Regions from separate parts of the Methylobacterium sp. 285MFTsu5.1 genome, predicted to be linked through region 1. Evidence: predicted binding sites of a transcription regulator. Region 1 holds the regulator's gene; the other holds the start of a gene.

What was found. The regulator PhoB, encoded in region 1, activates phosphate uptake and scavenging genes when phosphate is short. The targets are predictions, from matches to a motif close to TGTCATNNANCTGTCAT.
Region 2: the regulator PhoB is predicted to act here: its motif matches at 1,214-1,230, upstream of H288_RS0115890 (CorA family divalent cation transporter).

Annotation. Positions count from the first base shown of each region.
Region 1 is NZ_KB911282.1:56,103-65,555, forward strand. Features, by position in the region: gene recN (DNA repair protein RecN) at 1-806, shown strand, start outside; gene H288_RS0118860 (hypothetical protein) at 922-1,122, shown strand; gene H288_RS0118865 (hypothetical protein) at 1,138-1,383, opposite strand; gene pstS (phosphate ABC transporter substrate-binding protein PstS) at 1,663-2,703, shown strand; gene pstC (phosphate ABC transporter permease subunit PstC) at 2,789-3,766, shown strand; gene pstA (phosphate ABC transporter permease PstA) at 3,779-4,669, shown strand; gene pstB (phosphate ABC transporter ATP-binding protein PstB) at 4,692-5,507, shown strand; gene phoU (phosphate signaling complex protein PhoU) at 5,617-6,336, shown strand; gene phoB (phosphate regulon transcriptional regulator PhoB) at 6,459-7,154, shown strand; gene H288_RS0118900 (protein-disulfide reductase DsbD domain-containing protein) at 7,334-9,453, opposite strand, start outside.
Region 2 is NZ_KB911278.1:213,321-222,773, reverse strand. Features, by position in the region: partial or broken gene groEL (chaperonin GroEL) at 1-697, opposite strand, end outside; gene groES (co-chaperone GroES) at 769-1,059, opposite strand; gene H288_RS0115890 (CorA family divalent cation transporter) at 1,271-2,257, shown strand; gene H288_RS0115885 (PAS domain-containing methyl-accepting chemotaxis protein) at 2,466-3,926, shown strand; gene pdeM (ligase-associated DNA damage response endonuclease PdeM) at 3,936-4,649, opposite strand; gene H288_RS0115875 (ligase-associated DNA damage response DEXH box helicase) at 4,691-7,288, opposite strand; gene H288_RS0115870 (alpha/beta hydrolase) at 7,285-8,241, opposite strand; gene H288_RS0115865 (DUF6460 domain-containing protein) at 8,518-8,871, shown strand; gene H288_RS0115860 (MATE family efflux transporter) at 9,014-9,453, shown strand, end outside.

The DNA.
Region 1 (9,453 bases):
CGGAGTTCGATCCCCGCGACCTGGAGCGCGTCGAGGAGCGGCTCTTCGCCCTGCGCGCCGCCTCGCGCAAGTACGATGTCCCGGCCGACGACCTCGCCGCCCTGGCGGAACGCTACGCCGGCGACGTGGCGGCGATCGATGCCGGCGAGGCGGCGCTGGCCGGGCTGGAGCAGGCGCTCGCGACGGCGGAGGCCGCCTACGCCGAGGCGGCCGAGAAGCTCAGCGCCGGGCGGCGCCGGGCGGCCAAGCAGCTCGACGCGGCCGTGAAGGCCGAGCTGCCGCCGCTCAAGCTGGAGCGCGCCCGCTTCATCACCGAGATCGCCACGGACCCGGATTCCCGCGACCCGGCCGGCACCGACCGGGTCGAGTTCTGGGCCCAGACCAATCCCGGGACCAAGCCCGGCCCGATGATGAAGGTCGCCTCGGGCGGCGAGCTGTCGCGCTTCATGCTGGCGCTGAAGGTCGTGCTGGCCGACAAGGGCTCGGCCCCGACGCTCATCTTCGACGAGATCGATACCGGCGTGGGCGGCGCGGTGGCGGATGCCATCGGGATGCGGCTCGCCCGGCTGGCGGCGACCGTGCAGGTGGTCGCGGTCACCCACGCGCCCCAGGTCGCCGCGCGGGCGGAGACGCATTTCCTGATCGCCAAGGCCCCCGTGAAAGGGGCCGGCCGCGTCGCCACGCGGGTCGCGAGCCTGCCGGTCGCCGAGCGCCGCGAGGAGATCGCCCGGATGCTGGCGGGCGCCACCGTCACCGACGAGGCCCGGGCGGCGGCCGCGCGACTCCTCCAGGGCGCCGACGCGTGAACCGGCGTCAACCTTAACCGTTGGTTGAAGGTAATAATTCGTTAACTATTCATCGTGAGAATGCTGTCATCCCGGTACCGCGGCAGGGTTGGGCGGTCGAAGGGCGGGAGGAGCCATGAAGCCGTCAGTCGTCGACTCCGATGGGTCTCTGCCCGCGGGACAGCCCCTGAAGCGGGCGGTCGACACCCGCCAGCTCGGCCTCACGCTCCGCACGGTCTACGAGGGCAGCGTCGACACGCAGCCGATCACCGACACGCATGTCGAGCTGCTCCTGCGCCTGCGCCAGAAGGAGCGGGAGCTGCGCCGGGCGGTCTGACCCGGGGCGGCGGCCTCACCAGCGGCGCGCCCCCGGCCGGCGACGGTACTCGGCCGCACGAATCAGCGTCAGCACGCGGTCGAGGCTCACCAGCAGCTCCGCCTCCTCGACGCGCGCCGCGGAGGCCGCGTCCGGGTCGGGGCTGAATTTCTGCCGGGCCTGCGCCAGCGCGAGCGCCCGCTCCACGGCCTCCCGCTCGGCGTGCAGGGCCAGCCAGGCCGGATCGGATTCCGTCGCCGCATCCACCTCGTCGCCGCCCACGATCCGCGCGTCCTTCTGCTGCCGGCTGCCGCTCCTGGCTGAGAGGAACGCGCGAGAGGCCGGAACCGTGCCGCGCCCGGCCGACGCGCGGTGTCGTCCCCCGTGTCGTCCCCCCGTCATCCCCCGTGTCATCCCGGTGTCATCTACTTGTCGTAACCGCCCGGCCATCGGGCGGCCGGCGCTGGGTCTCTTCGGAAGATCGGCCGCAGGGCTCTGCCGCGGGCACGGGCCCGCCGGCGGGGCAGCGCAGGCTCTAGCCCGACGGCAACGGAGATTCCTTTGAGACCCTTCGCTTACGCGCTCGCCGTCGGCCTCGCGACGGTTCAGCTGGCGTCCGCGGCGCTCGCCGCCGATATCACCGGCGCCGGCGCCACCTTCCCGTTCCCGGTCTACTCGAAGTGGGCCGAGGCCTATCGCAAGGAGACCGGCTCGGGCCTCAACTACCAGTCGATCGGCTCCGGCGGCGGCATCAAGCAGATCCAGGCCAAGACGGTCGATTTCGGCGCCACCGACGCGCCCCTGAAGCCCGAGCAGCTGGCCAAGGACGGCCTCGTCCAGTTCCCGACCGTGATGGGCGGCGTCGTGCCGGTGGTGAACATCCCCGGGATCGAGCCCGGCAAGCTGAAGCTCACCGGCGACGTGCTGGCCGACATCTACGCCGGCAAGATCGCGAAGTGGAGCGATCCGCGCATCGCCAAGCTCAATGACGGGCTGAAGCTGCCCGACGCCAACATCACCCCGGTCTACCGCTCCGACGCGTCGGGCACGACCAACATCTTCACCACCTACCTGTCCCAGGTCTCCGAGCCCTGGAAGAAGGAGTACGGCGCGGCCACGACGATCTCCTGGCCGGTCGGTCAGGGCGGCAAGGGCAACGAGGGCGTGACCGCCACCGTCAAGCAGGTTCCGAACGCCATCGGCTACGTCGAGTCGGCCTACGCCAAGCAGAACAAGCTCTCCTACGCCCTGCTGCAGAACAAGGCCGGCCAGTACCCGCAGCCCGACGACAAGGCGTTCCAGGCCGCGGCGGCGAGCGCCGACTGGAAGGCGACCCCGGGCTTCGGCATCTCGCTGACCAATCAGCCGGGCGAGGCGGCGTGGCCGATCACGGCGGCGACCTTCATCTTGGTCCACAAGGACGCCGCCGATCCGGCCAAGTCCGCCGCCGTGCTCAAGTTCTTCGACTGGGCCTACAAGAACGGCGACACGCTCGCCACCGACCTCGACTACGTCCCGCTGCCGGACAACGTCGTCGAACTGATCCACCAGGAGTGGAAGGACGTGAAGGGCAAGGACGGCAAGCCTGTCCTCAACATGTGAGCGTGGCGGGGAGGGGGTGAGAACCTCCTCCCTCGCTTCCGGGAACGCACCGCGCTACCACGCCCCCCTTCGCAGAGAACCGCGGATGCCCGCTTTGACCGAATCGATCGCCCTCGGCCGAACCCGTTCCGCGACCGCGCGGAAGGCGCCGAGCCGGAGCCTCGACACGCTGTTCCGGACCTGCTCGTACGGCGCGGCCCTGCTGGTGCTGCTCGTGCTCGCCGGCATCCTCGGCTCGATCCTGTACGGCGGCTGGCCCGCCTTCCGCGAGTTCGGCTTCGGCTTCCTGACCTCCAGCGCCTGGAACGTCGGGACCGAGCAGTACGGCGCCCTGGTCGCGGTGATCGGGACTGTCGCCTCCGCCTTCCTGGCCCTGCTGATCGGCGTGCCCGTCTCGCTGGGCATCGCGGTCTACCTCACCCAGCTCTGTCCGGGCTGGGCCCGCAAGCCGGTCGCCATGACGATCGAGCTGCTCGCGGCCGTGCCGAGCATCATCTACGGCATGTGGGGCCTGTTCGTGTTCGCGCCGCTCCTGGCGCGCTACGTCCAGATCCCGGTCTCGAACCTCGTGGAGGGCATGCCGATCGTCGGCACGCTGTTCTACGCCCGGGTGCCGTCGGGCGTCGGCGTCTTCACCGCCGGGATCATCCTGGCGATCATGATCGTGCCGTTCATCGCCTCGATCGCCCGCGACATGCTCGACCAGATCCCGACCGTGCTGCGCGAGAGCGCCTACGGGATCGGCTGCACCACCTGGGAGGTCGTGCGCCACGTGCTGGTGCCGCAGGCGGCCGTCTCGATCATCGGCGCGATCATGCTCGGCCTCGGCCGGGCGCTCGGCGAGACGATGGCGGTGACCTTCGTGGTCGGCAACGCCAACCGGCTCTCGGCCTCGATCTTCGACCCCAGCTCGACCATCGCGTCGCGCATCGCCAACGAGTTCAACGAGGCGGACGGCCTCCAGCTGAACGCGCTGATGGCTCTGGGCTGCATCCTGTTCGTGATCACCTTCGTGGTGCTCATCATCGCCCGGCTGCTGACGCGCCGCGTCCAGGCCGCCTGAGGAGCACGCGCGATGGTTTCCTCCAGCACGATCGCCGCCACCGCCCAGCGCCGCCCCGGCCGGGTCCGCCAGGGGCGCCGCGTCGCCGACCGGACCCTGCGCGTCGCCTGCACCGGCGCCACCGTGGTGGGTGCCCTGGTCCTCGGCTCGATCCTGGTGATGCTGATCGTCCAGGGCGTGCGCGGCTTCACGCCGACCCTGTTCACCAACCCGACCCCGGGCCCGGGCTCGGAGGGCGGCGGCATCGCCAACGCCATCCTGGGCAGCCTCGTTCTGACCGGGATCGGCATCCTGATCGCGACGCCGGTCGGCGTCATGGCCGGGACCTTCCTGGCCGAGTACGGGCGCGGCTCGAAGCTGGCCGCCCTGATCCGCTTCCTCAACGACGTCCTGCTCTCGGCGCCGTCGATCCTGATCGGCCTGTTCGTCTACACGCTGATGGTGCGGCCGATGGGCACCTACTCGGGCTGGGCCGGCGGCGTGGCGCTGGCGATCATCGCCGTGCCGGTGATCGTGCGCACCACCGAGGACATGCTGCGCCTCGTGCCCGGCACCCTGCGGGAGGCCGGCGCGGCGCTCGGCGCGCCGCCCTCGACGGTGATCATGAGCGTGACCTGGCGGGCGGCCTCGGCCGGAATCGTCACCGGCATCATCCTGGCTCTCGCCCGCATCGCCGGCGAGACCGCGCCGCTGCTGTTCACCGCGCTCAACAACAATTCCTGGTTCTCGGCCAACCTGATGGGCGGCGTCGCGAACCTGCCGGTGATGATCTACCAGTTCGCCCTCTCGCCCTACCCGAACTGGCAGGGCCTGGCCTGGGCGGGCGCGCTCCTGATCACCACCACCATCCTGGCGCTGTCGATCATCGCGCGCCTCGTGATCAAGCCGCAGGCCTCGCGCTGAGCCCCCTTTCGAGGACACGACGATGAACGCCGCCTCCGCGATCCCCACGGTCGAGCTGAACCGCAACCGCGCCGAAGAGGGCGGCCCCGTGCGGATCGCCGTCAAGGACCTGAACTTCTACTACGGCAGCTTCCACGGGCTGAAGGACGTCAACCTCAACTTCCACGACCGGCAGGTGACGGCGCTGATCGGCCCCTCCGGCTGCGGCAAGTCCACCCTGCTGCGCTGCTTCAACCGGATCTACAGCCTCTACCCGGAGCAGCGCGCGGAGGGCGAGATCCTGCTCGACGGCGAGAACATCCTCAGCCCCTCCGTCGACCTGAACGAGCTGCGCTCGCGCATCGGCATGGTGTTCCAGAAGCCGACGCCGTTCCCGATGTCGATCTACGACAACGTGGCCTTCGGCCTGCGCCTCTACGAGAAGCTGCCGAAATCCGAGCTCGACGGCCGGATCGAGGAATCCCTGCGCAAGGCCGCCCTCTGGGACGAGGTGAAGGACAAGCTCCGGCAGCCCGGGACCGGCCTGTCGGGCGGCCAGCAGCAGCGCCTGTGCATCGCCCGGACGGTGGCGCAGAAGCCGGAGGTGATCCTGTTCGACGAGCCGACCTCGGCGCTCGACCCGATCTCCACCGGCCGCATCGAGGAGCTGATCGAGCAGCTGCGCGACGAGTTCACCATCGTGATCGTCACCCACAACATGCAGCAGGCGGCGCGCATCTCGCAGTTCACCGCCTTCATGTATCTGGGGCAGCTCGTCGAGTTCGGTCCGACCAACCGGATGTTCATGAACCCGACGGAACGCCGCACGCAGGACTACATCACCGGCCGCTTCGGCTAGTCTGCCGGGCCGCTCCGGTCCCGGGACCGCCGCTCGCGTCTCCGGCGCGCCGGCGGGTCCCGCAAGCCTCCCGGAGGGCCGTCCCCGGGACCCCATCGAAGGATCCGCCATGCCCGGCCATATCGTCACCTCCTACGACACCGACCTGGAGAACCTGCGTCGCTCGATCTCGGAGATGGGCGGCGTCGCCGAGAAGATGACCGCGGAGGCGACCGACGCCCTCGTGCGCCGGGACGACACGCTCGCCCAGGCGGTGATCCTCGCCGACAAGCGCCTCGACGCGCTGCAGCGGGACATCGAGGAGCGCGCCGTGCTGCTGATCGCCCGGCGCCAGCCCCTGGCGATCGACCTGCGCGAGACCATCTCGGCGATCCGCGTCTCCGGCGATCTGGAGCGGATCGGCGACCTCGCCAAGAACGTCGCCAAGCGCGTGGTGGCGATCTCCGACCAGGCGCCGGCCCAGAAGATCGTGCTCGGCGTGCGCCACATGAGCGACCTCGCCGAGGGTCAGCTCAAGGACGTGCTCGACGCCTACGGGAGCCGCGACGTCCAGGCGGCCCACGACGTCTGGGAGCGCGACGGCGAGATCGACGCCCTGTACAATTCCCTGTTCCGCGAGCTCCTGACCTACATGATGGAGGATCCGCGCAACATCTCGTTCTGCACGCATCTCCTGTTCTGCGCGAAGAACGTCGAGCGCATCGGCGACCACACCACCAACATCGCCGAGACGATCCACTACCTCGCCACGGGCGAGACGCTGGCGGGTGACCGGCCGAAGAACGACGCGTCGAACTACGCGACCGTGGACGGCGTGCAGGCGCCGTGAGGCGCCGACCCCGGCGCCTTCCTGTGGGCGCGGCCGGGGTCACTCTCCGTGCGGGTTGAGGCGGGGCGGCGCCTCCTGCACCATCCGGGGACCGCCCGCAGAACGAGTCTTCGAACGTGAGCATGCAAGTCCTGATCGTCGAGGACGAGGAGGCCCTGAGCACGCTGCTCCGCTACAACCTGGAGGCCGAGGGCTTCCTGGTGGATTCGGCGGCGCGCGGCGACGACGCCGAGCTGCTCCTGGCGGAGCGGATCCCGGACCTCGTCCTGCTCGACTGGATGCTGCCCGGCCTCTCGGGGATCGAGCTGTGCCGCCGGATCCGGGCGCGCCGGGAGACCGAGCGCCTGCCGGTGATTATGCTCACCGCCCGGGGCGAGGAGGGCGACCGCGTCCGCGGTCTCGGCACGGGCGCCGACGACTACATCGTCAAGCCGTTCTCGGTCCCGGAGCTGCTCGCCCGGATCCGCGCGCTCCTGCGCCGGGCCAAGCCCGCCCACGTCTCGGACCGGCTAGCGGCCGGCGACCTGGAACTCGACCGCATCGGCCACCGCGTCCGCCGCGGCGGCGAGGAGCTGCATCTGGGCCCCACGGAGTTCCGGCTCCTGGAATTCCTGATGCTGGCGCCGGGCCGGGTCTTCTCCCGCGAGCAGCTCCTCGACGGGGTGTGGGGCCACGACGTCTACATCGACGAGCGTACCGTCGACGTCCATGTCGGGCGGCTGCGCAAGGCGCTGAACGGCCCGCGCCAGACCGACCCGATCCGTACGGTCCGGGGCTCGGGCTACGCCTTCGACGAGACCTTCTCGCTGGAGGCCTGAGGCGGCCTCACTGGCCGTCCGGATAGGACTTCGCTCCGGCGCACCGTCATCGCGAGCGCAGCGAAGCGACCCAGGGCGGCGGGACGCCGATGCGCGCGGCGCTGCTGGGTTGCTTCGCTCCGCTCGCAAAGACGGTGGGACGGGCCCGCGAAGATCCGCGCGTCCCGGTCTCCAGGGATTCAGCGCGCCAGCGCCGCGCTCCGGCCCGAGGCGGCCGGCACCGCCTCCAGCGCCGCCAGGACCGTCCCCTCGGTGAGGATCTGCGGCAGCACCTGGGGCTCTCCCGTCCCGGTATAGAGCAGGTAGAGCGGGACGCCGCTGCGCCCGTGCTTCTCCAGGAGGCGGGTAATCTCGGGGTTCTGGTTGGTCCAGTCGCCCTTCATGTAGGTCACGCCGCGCTCGGCCATCGCGGCCCGCACGGCCTTGGTGTTGAGCGAGGTCGCCTCGTTGACCGCGCAGGTGATGCACCACGCGGCGGTCATGTCCACGAAGACGGGGCGGTGCGCGTCGACCAGGGCGTCGAGGCGCGCCTGCGTGAACGGCTCGATCCCGTCGGCGGCGGCCTGCGCGGCCGGCGCGGCGCGGTCCCGGGGCAGGGTGACGGCGAGGGCCCCGACGGCGATCAGCGCCAGCGCGGCGGCGGCCTGCGCGACCCGGCCGGCCCGCGGCGGGGCGGCGCGGCCGTGCTCCCAGGCCCAGGCGGCGAAGCCCACGAGGACGAGGCCGATCAGCGCCGCCAGCAGCCCGCGCGGGTCGACCTGCTGCGCCAGCACCCAGATCAGCCACGCCACGGTGGCGTAGACCGGGAAGGCCAGCACCTGCTTGAGGGTCTCCATCCAGGCGCCCGGCCGCGGCAGCGCCCGCAGGGCCGGCGGCCAGAGGGTCAGGAGCAGGAAGGGCAGGGCGAGGCCGAGGCCGAGGCTCGCGAAGACGGCGAGCGCCACGCCGGCGCTCTGGGTCAGCGCGAAGCCCACCGCCGAGCCCATGAACGGCGCCGTGCAGGGCGTCGCCACCAGGGTCGCGAGCACGCCGGTGAAGAACGAGCCGCTCAGGCCGCCGCGCCGGGTGAGGCCGTCGCCGAGGCCGGCGAGCCGGCCTCCGACATGGACCGCGCCCGAGAGGCTCAGGCCCATCGCGAACAGCAGGTAGGCGAGCCCCGCCACGATGGCGGGCGACTGGAGCTGGAACCCCCAGCCGATCGCGGCCCCGCCGCTCTTCAGGCCGATCAGCGCGGCGGCGAGCGCCAGGAAGCTCGCCAGGACGCCGGCCGTGTAGGCGAGGCCGTGGAGCCGCAGCCGAGCCGGCCCCTCGCCCGCGTGCCGCACGAGGCCGAGCACCTTGATCGACAGGACCGGGAAGACGCAGGGCATCAGATTGAGGATCAGGCCGCCGAGGAAGGCGAAGGCCGCGGCGGTCGCCAGCGTCAGCGCGTCGAAGTCGGCGGCGGCCGGCGCGGTCGCGGGCGGCGCGGTCGCGGCCGGCGCCGCGGCGGCCGGGAGGACCGGCTCGTCGCCGTACGCGAAGGCGAGCCGGCGGGTCCCGGCGGCGTCGACCGCCTCGACCGTCAGGACGCCGGGCAGCGCGGCGGGCACCGGGTCGGTCGGGCTGCTCCGGGCGAGGGTCAGGTGCAGGCCGGTCCCGTCGACGCTCATCACCTGCGCGGCGGCGTTGTCGATCGCCGTCTCGGCGTAGGGGAAGTACGCGGCGTTCCGGACCGCCTCGGGCTTGAGGCCGGCCGCGACGAAATCGAGGCGCAGGGTGTCGCCCTGGCTCGACAGGCTCAGGGGCCAGAGCGCCGGCACGGGGAGCGCGGCGCGGGCGCGCGCGAACAGCGCGGCGTTGGCCGGGTCCGGCTCGGCCTTGCCGACCGGCAGGGTCAGGGCGAGATCGGCCGAGCCGGGCACGCACTCGGTCTCGCAGACGAGGTAAGTCAGCTTGGCCTGGATCCGCACCGGGTCGGCCGGGTCGAGGCTCGGCGGCGGCGTCACCGGGACGAGGAGCGTGACCTCACCCTCGTAGCCGTAGTTCATGAGAGTCGCGATCGGGATGCGCTCCGGCGCCGGCCAGCGGATCGCGCTCGCGTTGAAGCCGGCCGGCAGAGTCCAGGTCACCTCCGGGGGCAAGCCGGAATCGCCCGGGTTGCGCCAGTAGACGTGCCAGCCGGGCTTGACCTGCATCCGCACCGCCAGCGTGAAGGGCTGCGCGCCGGCGACAGCGGCGGGCTCGGCCACGAGGCTCGCGCGCACGAGGTCCGCGGGCGTGCGGAACCCCTGTGCCGCGGCGGCCGAGAGGCTCGCGG
Region 2 (9,453 bases), on a different contig from region 1:
TGGCCTGGAGCGACGAGAGCTTCTTCTCGTGGATGAGGATGTAGGGGTCCTCGAGCTCGGCGACCATCTTCTCCGCGTTCGTGATGAAGTACGGGGAGAGGTAGCCGCGGTCGAACTGCATGCCCTCGACGACGTCGAGCTCGGTCTCGGCCGTCTTGGCCTCCTCGACCGTGATCACGCCCTCGTTGCCCACCTTCTGCATGGCGTGGGCGATCATCTCGCCGATCTCCTTGTCGCCGTTGGCGGAGATCGTGCCGACCTGGGCGACCTCGTCGGAGGTCGAGACCTTCTTGGCGCGCGCGATGATGTCCTTGACGGCCGCCTGGGTGGCGAGGTCGATGCCGCGCTTCAGGTCCATCGGGTTGATGCCGGCGGCGACGTACTTGGCGCCCTCGCGGACGATGGCCTGGGCCAGCACGGTCGCGGTGGTGGTGCCGTCACCCGCGATGTCGTTGGTCTTCGAGGCCACTTCGCGCACCATCTGGGCGCCCATGTTCTCGAACTTGTCGGCGAGCTCGATCTCCTTGGCGACCGTCACACCGTCCTTGGTGATGCGCGGGGCGCCGAAGCTCTTCTCGATCACGACGTTGCGGCCCTTCGGGCCGAGCGTCACCTTCACCGCGTCGGCGAGGATGTCGACGCCGCGCAGCATCTTATCGCGGGCGTCGGCGGAGAAACGAACGTCTTTCGCTGCCATTGTGTGCCTCTTAGCTGGTTGTTGAACCCCAAGGCCGGGACGGCCTCAAAGGGCGATGGCGGGTGACCCGATCAGGCGGCGACGACGCCCATGATGTCGGATTCCTTCATGATCAGGAGGTCCTGACCGTCGATCTTGACCTCGGTGCCGGACCACTTGCCGAACAGGACGCGGTCGCCAGCCTTCACGTCGAGCGCGTTGACGCGGCCGGCCTCGTCGCGGGCGCCGGGACCGACGGCGACGACCTCACCCTCCTGCGGCTTCTCCTTGGCGGTGTCCGGGATGATGATGCCGCCCTTGGTCTTCTCTTCGCCTTCGATGCGACGGACGACCACGCGGTCGTGCAGCGGACGGAACTTCATGAGCTGCCCTCTTGCTTCAGGTCTTGAGTTGGCGTTGATGCGGCCGGCGGGACCGCTCGCAAACTCGACTGTTAGCACTCTGTCTCGGCGAGTGCCAAAGACGGCCGCGAGATAGGCGCGGGCGGGTTCCGAGTCAAGGCTGTCGCACCCCCGCGCGACGGTGCGATGACGCGCCGGCGGCCCCGTTCCCCCTCATGGATAACGCGCTCTCATGCTGAGCCTGCACGGACCCGAAGGCCCGGTGGCGCTGCGACCCGGCGGCCCGATCGCGCGCGACACCGTGTGGCTCGACCTGAACGACCCCACGCCGGAGGAGGCTGCGGCGGTCGAGGCCGCGACCGGCCTGCGGGTGCCGTCGCGGGCGGCGCTCTCGGAGGTCGAGACGTCGAGCCGCCTGCGCCGGGTCAAGGGCGGCCTCTCGCTCTCGACCCCGATGATCACGTTCGAGCAGAGCGCGTCGCAGCTGAAGCCGCTGGGCTTCCTGCTGACCAAGGATCACCTCGTCACGATCCGCTTCCACGACCTGCGCGCCATCGAGGCGTCCGCGAAGCGTATCGCCGACGGCGACGGCAGCACGACGCCGAGTGAGATCTTTCTCGTCGTGCTGGAGGAACTGGTCGACAGCCTCGCCGACGCCCTCGAGGATATGGGCTCCGAGCTCGACACGCTCTCGACCCGCATCTTCGACTTCGACGTCCGCGGTGCCGAGCGGCGGCGCCTGGAGAGCCCGCCGCCCCGGCGCCGCGACCTCGCCCTGCGCCGGATCCTGCGCGGCATCAGTAACCGCGGGAAGGTTCTGGGCAAGATCCGGTCGAGCCTGCTCGGGCTCGAACGGATCATCCCGTTCGTCGCCGCGGCCTGCGACAGCCTCGGCCTGCCGGAGGATGCGCGCTTCGAGACGATCAAGCGGGACATCGAATCCCTCGACGAGTTCGAGACGCGGCTCGCCGAGAACGTGCAGTTCCTGCTCGACGCGGCCCTCGGCCTGATCACCATCGAGCAGAACAACGTCTTCCGCGTCCTCACCGTCGTCTCGGTGGTCGGCGTCCCGCCGACGCTGATCGCGTCGATCTACGGCATGAATTTCAAGCACATGCCCGAGCTGGATTGGGCGCTCGGATATCCCTACGCGCTCGGCCTGATCCTCATCAGCGCGGTCGCGCCGATCGTATACTTTCGCATGCGCGGCTGGTTCTGATATTCGTAAGTATGCTTCGGCCCTGACCGAGTTTATATTTGAATGCAATCTCGACGATGGCGTCGGTCCGGTTACGGACGCACAGAGGGCGCGGCGCTCCAAGCATTCGATTTCCGTCAGGCAACTCTTAAACTGGACGAATGCCAGAATAAGGGATTCATTAACGCTGTGAGGCTACACCCCACGCCGGGGGAACGCGAGCCGTACCATGTTCAATCGCACTGTTTTCAATGAAGCCCAGGCCAAGATCGACGCGCTCGACCGCTCGCTGGCGATCATCGAGTTCTCGATGGACGGAACGGTCCTTCACGCGAACGAGAACTTCCTGCGATTGATGAAATACGGCCTCAGCGACGTCCGGAACCGCCATCACCGCATCTTCGTGGACAAGAGCTACGCCGAGTCCGCCGATTACGCGGCGTTCTGGAGCAAGCTGAAGGACGGCCAGTACGTCACGGGCGAGTTCCTGCGCCTCGACAAGGAGGGCGACTCGGTCTGGCTCGAGGCGACGTACAATCCTGTCCTCGACGCGCGCGGCAAGCCGATCAAGGTCGTCAAGTTCGCCGCGGACATCTCGGCGAAGAAGAAGGAGATCAACCGGCTCCTGACGATGATCGACAACGTTCCGGTGGCGGTCATGACGGCCAATCTGAAGGACAACTTCAAGATCGACTACATGAACGCCACGTCGCGCAAGACCCTCGGCACGATCGACCAGCACCTGCCGGTGAAGGTCGACGACATGCTCGGCCGCTCGTTCGACATCTTCCACAAGAACCCCAGCCACCAGCGCACGATGCTGGCCGACGCGAGCCGGCTGCCGCACAGCACCAAGATCAAGGTCGGGCCCGAGACCCTCAACCTGCGGGTCACGGCCGTGAACGACGAGAAGGGGCAGTACCTCGGCCCGATGCTGACCTGGGCGGTCGTCACCGCGCAGGTGAACATGGAGACCGACGTCAAGCGGGTCGTCGAGGCCGTCGGCTCCGCCATCCAGGAGATGCAGAGCTCGGCCGTGGGCCTGATGCAGTCGGCCGAATCCGCGCGCCACAAGGCGTCGTCGGTCGCGTCGAACTCCGAGCAGATGAACGGCGCGATCCAGGAGATCTCCGGCCAGGTCGGGCGGGTCTCGGAGCGCGCGCAGCAGATCGCCGCCCAGGCGGGGACCACCGACGCGACCATGCGCCAGCTCGCCGAGAACGCCCGCAAGGTCGACGCGGTGGTGGGCATGATCAAGTCGATCGCCGACCAGACCAACCTGCTCGCCCTGAACGCCACCATCGAGGCGGCCCGCGCGGGCGCCGCCGGGCGCGGCTTCGCCGTGGTGGCCTCCGAGGTCAAGGCGCTCGCCGAGCAGACCGCCAAGGCGACCGGCGAGATCACGCAGCAGGTCTCGGCGATCCAGAGCGCGACCGGCGAGGCGGTCGGCGCCATCGAGATGATCACGGCCGCGGTGGACGAACTGTCCAAGCTCACCCTGGCGATGGCGAGCGCCGTCGAGGAGCAGGCGGTCTCGACCCACGAGATGGCGGGCAATATCGGCGGCGTCTCCGAGGCCGCCAACGCCACCGGTCAGCTCGCCCAGGCGGTCCAGGGCATCGCCGAGAGCCTCGCCGGCCACTCGACGAGCCTGTCGGAGAGCGTGATCCGGTTCATGAAGACGGCCTGACCGGGCGACTCAGTCCCGGGCGAGCTGCGCCCGGCCGATGGCGAAGACCCGCCCGTCCCCGAGGAGATGGGCGGTGAAGCCGTCGGGGAACAGGCTCTCGATCGCCCGGTCGCGGACGTTCAGGCCGCCGGCGTAGGCGCCGAAGGCCGGCATGACGAGGCGGGTGCCGTCCGTGACGAAGCAGCGGCGGCGCACCGCCCGCCCGCGCATCGCCACCTTCCCGCAGGGATGGAGATGGCCGGCGATCTCGCCGGGCACGGGCTCCGGGCTCGGCTCGTGGCGCAGGACGAGGCCGCCGAGCGTCAGCGCGTCCGCGTAGCGGCCGCCGACGCCCTCGTTCACGGCCGCGTCGTGGTTGCCGGCGATCCAGACCCAGTCCCGCCCCTCCTGCAGGGCCGCCACCAGGGCGCGGTCGCCCGGCTCCATGCGCTCGGGACCGCGGGCGTCGTGGAAGGAATCGCCCAGCGCCACCACCCGGGCCGGATCGTGCCGCACCACCGCCTCGTGCAGGCAGGCGAGCGTCTCGCGGGTGTCGTAGGGCGGCAGGAACTGGCCGGAGCGGGCCGCGTAGGACGAGCCCTTCTCCAGGTGGAGGTCGGACACGATCAGCGTCCGGTGCTCGGGCAGCCAGAGGCCGCCGCAGAGGTCCAGCACCAGGGTCTCGCCCGCGAGCATCAGGGTGGGGTGCTTGTGAGTCTTCTCGAGTCTCAGGCCGGCCGCCAAGATCGCATCCTCGGTGTCGTCGGGGGAGGGCGGATCGGCGGTCAGGACAGAGCCTCTTGGAGAAGCTCCGCCTCGGCCTCGGCCAGGATCTCGTCGGCGCCCTCGCCGTAGACCCGCTCGCGCCCGATCTCGAGCATCACGGATACGGAGAGCGGCGAGACCCGGTCGAGAGACCTGTGGATGATTCGCCCCTGGATGCGCTCTAGCATCATGCCGAGGCGCCTCACGTCGAGGAGTCCGGTTGCCGCATCCTGCCGCGCTGCCCGCAGCAGCAGGTGGTCGGGCTGGTGCTTGCGCAGCACGTCGTAGATCAGGTCGGTCGAGATCGTGACCTGCCGGCCGGACTTCTTCTGGCCCGGGTGATGGCGCTCGATCAGCCCGGCGATCACCGCGCATTGCCGGAAGGTGCGCTTCATCATGGCCGATTCGTCGAGCCACGCCTCCAGATCGTCGCCCAGCATGTCGACGGCGAAGAGGTCGCCGATGAAGTCCGGATCGATCGCGGCGCGCTCCGAGACGTCGCGGGTCGACCAGATGGCGATGCCGTAATCGTTGGCCGCGAAGCCGAGCGGGCGCAGGCCGGAACGCTCCAGGCGCCGGGTCAGCAGCATGCCGAGGGTCTGGTGGGCGAGGCGGCCCTCGAACGGGAAGGCCGTCAGGTAGTAGCGCTTGCCCCGCGGGAAGGTCTCCACCAGCAGGTCGCGCTCGCCCGGCAGGACGGAGCGGCGGCGCTGCTGGAGCAGGTAGGCGCCGATCTGCTCGGGCAGGCGGTCCCATTCGAACGGGTCGGCGATCAGCGCGCGCACGCGGGCGGCCAGGAAAGTCGAGAGCGGGAACTTCGCGCCCGCGTAGGACGGGATCGCCGGGTCGGTGCCGGCCGGCGCGCGGGTGACGAGGCACTCGTCCTCGGCGAGCCCCTCGAAGCGCAGGGTCTCGCCGGCGAACAGGAACGTGTCGCCGACCGTCAACGTCTCGGCGAACTCGTCCTCGATCTCCCCGAGCACGCGGCCGGTCTTCGGCAGCACCGTGCCGGGCTTGCCGCGCAGGGTCCGGCCGAGGCGGACCCTCACCCGGGCCGCCTCGACGATCGTGCCGACATTCATCCGGTAGGCCTGGGCGGTGCGGGCGTCGCGCACGCGCCAGAGCCCGTCCGCACCGCGCAGGATCTTGGCGAAGCGCTCGTAGGCGCGCAGCGCGTAGCCGCCGGTGGCGACGTAGTCGACCACCTGCTCGAACGATTCCCAGGTCAGCCCGGCGTAGGGCGCGGCCGAGACGATCTCGTCGTAGAGGTGGAGCGGATCGAAGGCGTCGGCGCAGGCCATGCCGAGGACGTGCTGGGCGAGGACGTCGAGGGCGCCCTGGCGGGCGTCCGGCGTGTCCTGGGCGGCCTCCTCCACGGCGTCGAGGGCCGCCTGGCACTCCAGCATCTCGAAGCGGTTGCCCGGAACGAGGTAGGCCTTCGAGGGCTCGTCCATGCGGTGGTTGGCCCGGCCGATCCGCTGCATGATGCGGCTGGCGCCCTTCGGCGCGCCGACATTGACCACGAGGTCGACGTCGCCCCAGTCGATGCCGAGGTCGAGGGTCGCGGTGCAGACGATCGCCCGGAGCTGGCCCGCCGCCATCGCGGCCTCGACCCGGCGACGCTGCTGGGCGTCGAGCGAGCCGTGGTGGATCGCGATCGGCAGGGCGTCGTCGTTAAGCCGCCACAGCTCCTGGAACGTGTACTCGGCCTGGAGGCGGGTGTTCACGAAGACCAGCGTGGTCCGGTGCTCCCGGATGAGGTCGTAGATCGCCGGCATCGAGTGCCACGCGGTGTGGCCGGAGATCGGCAGCGCCCGGCCGAGATCGAGCATGCGCAGGTCCGCCTTCGCGCCGCCGGCGACGGTGACGAGATCGGCCATGGGCGGCGCGACGGGCTCCCCGTCCCGTCCGGGAGAGGGTCGGGGTGGGGGAGGAGATGCGTCAGGACTGGACGCGCCGTCCCCGCGCGCGGCGGGAGGAGGGGGAAGCGGCCCCTGCGGCACCAGGTACTTCCGCAGCTCGTCCGGTTCCCGCACCGTGGCCGACAGCCCGATCGCCGCGAGGCCGGGGCTCAGCCGGTGCAACCGCGCCAGCGCCAGGGACAGCAGGTCGCCGCGCTTCGAGGTCACCAGCGCGTGCAGCTCGTCGAGCACCACGCAGCGCAATCCGGAGAAGAATTCCGCCGCCTCGCGATGGGCGATCAGCAGCGCCAGCTGCTCGGGCGTGGTCAGCAGGATGTCCGGCGGCCGGCTGATCTGGCGGGTGCGCTTGTGGGCCGGGGTGTCGCCGGTGCGGGTCTCGACGCGCACCGGCAGCGCCATCTCGGCGATCGGCGCGTCCAGGTTGCGGGCGATGTCGACCGCGAGCGCCTTCAGGGGCGAGACGTAGAGGGTGTGGAGGCCCGCCGCCTTCCGCTGGGGGCCACGCTCGGCGAGGGCCACGAGGCTCGGCAGGAAGCCGGCCAGCGTCTTGCCGGCCCCGGTCGGCGCCACCAGCAGGGCAGAGCGGCCGGCGCCGGCGATCCGCAGGAGATCGAGCTGGTGCGATCGGGGCGCCCAGCCGCGCCCGGCGAACCAGGCGCGGAACCGCTCCGGCAGGATCTCGGACGGGTCGCTCAGGCGAGCGCCATCAGGAAGCGGTCGATCAGCTCGAGCGCCCGCTCGCTCATCGGGCTCGGGTAGCGGGCGAAGACGTGGCAGCCGCCGGGATAGATCGCCGTGTGGCCGCCATTGCCCGCCGCCGCCCAGCGCGCCGACATGTACAGCGTGTCGTCGAGGAGTGGGTCGGCGGTGCCGATGGTGAACAGGGCCGGCGGCAGACCCTTCAGGTCGGCGTAGATCGGCGACACGTCCGGCCGGCGCCGGTCGATGCCCTCCCGGACGTAGCCGTCGGCGAACTTGGTCAGGTCGCGGGTGTTCACGACCAGCCGCTCCTCGCCCCAGTTCCGCACCGATGGAGTGAGACCGAGATCGAAGAAGCCGGCGTTGAGGTTGGCGCCCCGGAAGGCCCGCGGCAGGTTGTGCTTGTCGCGCAGCCGCAGCAGCACCATCACGGCGAGGTGCGCCCCCACCGACTCGCCGCCGATGGTCAGCGCGTGGATGCCGAACTCGGTCTTGCCCGGACCGGCCAGCCACAGGGCCGCCGCCTCGCAGTCGAGCAGCGCCGCCGGATACGGGTGCTCGGGGGCGAGGCGGTACTCGACCGACAGGGCGACGAAGCCGCAGGTGTCGGCGATGCGCTCCAGCCAGGGATCCTGCTCGTCGGCGGAGCCCCAGACCCAGCCGCCGCGGTGGATGTGCAGGTAGGCGCCGCGCAGCTTCGTGCCGGGCTTGGGCCGGACGACGCGGAGCTTGAGCGGGCCGCCGGGCCCGTCGATCGTCAGCCACTCGGCCCGGGCGCTGTGCGGCATGGCGGGCGCCGCCTTGGTGCCCAGACGGCGCCGCTCGCGCACCTCGGCGATCGGCAGCGACCAGGGATCGGGCAGCGCGGCGTGCGCCGAGACGATCTCGGCATTGAGCCGGAGCGTCTCGGGATCGATCGTCGCCGGGTCGAACAGGGCGTGGTCGATCATCGTGCGTATGGTCCCGTCGGCACTCAGAGCCTCTCACACCAATTCCCGATTCCCGGGAGTTCTCCCTTTGGCCGAGGCCGCGCCGCGAGAGTCCCGCGGCGTAGTCCACCCCGTCCGGCATCTTGGCGCGCGCGACGCCGCTTGCCATCTGCACGGCGCGCGAGAAACCCGCCAACGCCTGATCCGCGCTCGAGTTTCGACGCGGTGTGGTGTGCCGGTCACGGTTCCGCCCGCTTCGTCGCCGATCCGAGGGCCCTGAGGCTTCACGAGGACGCAATGCTCGTCGATCACGACCGGCGCCGGCAAGGCTATCAGCAGGGCGCCCCGCCAAACGCCCCCTATGGCGCGGACAGCTACCGGTCGCGCCCCTCCGCCCTGCGGCGGTTCCTCGGCGGCTCGCCGGCCGGCGTGTTCCTGCGGCTCCTGTTCCTGTCGGTGCTGGTCGGCGCCTTCATGTCGATGCTCGGCCTGACGCCGGGGCGGCTGTTCTGGCACGTCTACGATTCGGCGCGGGCGCTGGTGGAGGTCGGGCTCGCCTCGCTCCACGATTTCGGCGGCTGGATCGTCGCCGGGGCGATCGTCGTCGTGCCGCTCTGGCTGATCGCGCGCCTCTTCGCCGTTTCCCGCTGACGGGGTCCGGGGCCGATCCGGCACGGTCGCGCCCCGACGTCCCAGCGCGCCGCGGGTTCGGGCAGATCGGCCGCCCGCCACCGCAACCCGCCGATGCGATCGGAGCGCTTTTCGCGGGCGGCGCGTCTCCGTAGCGTGCGGCATGATGCACACCGTCGCCAGCCCGGCCCGCCCGACGAACCGCCGCGTCCTGGCCCTGGCGCTGCCCATGACGATCGCCAACGTCACGACACCGATGCTCGGCTTCATCGGGGCGGCGGTGATCGGGCGGCTTGGCGACGCGGCGCTGCTCGGGGCCATCGCCCTCGGCGCGGTGATCTTCGACGCAATCTTCTGGTCGTTCGGGGCGCTCCGCATGGCGACCGCCGGCCTGACCGCGCAGGCGGTCGGAGGGCGCGACGACGCTGAGGTCGAACGCATCCTGGCGCGGGCGCTGGCGGCGGGCGCCCTGATCGGGCTCGTCCTGGTAGCCCTGCAGGGGCCCCTCGCGCAGCTCGCCCTCGCGATCAGCGGGGCGAGCGCGGCGGTCATCGCCGGTCTCGCGACCTACTTCCACATCCGCATCCTGTCCGCGCCCTTCGT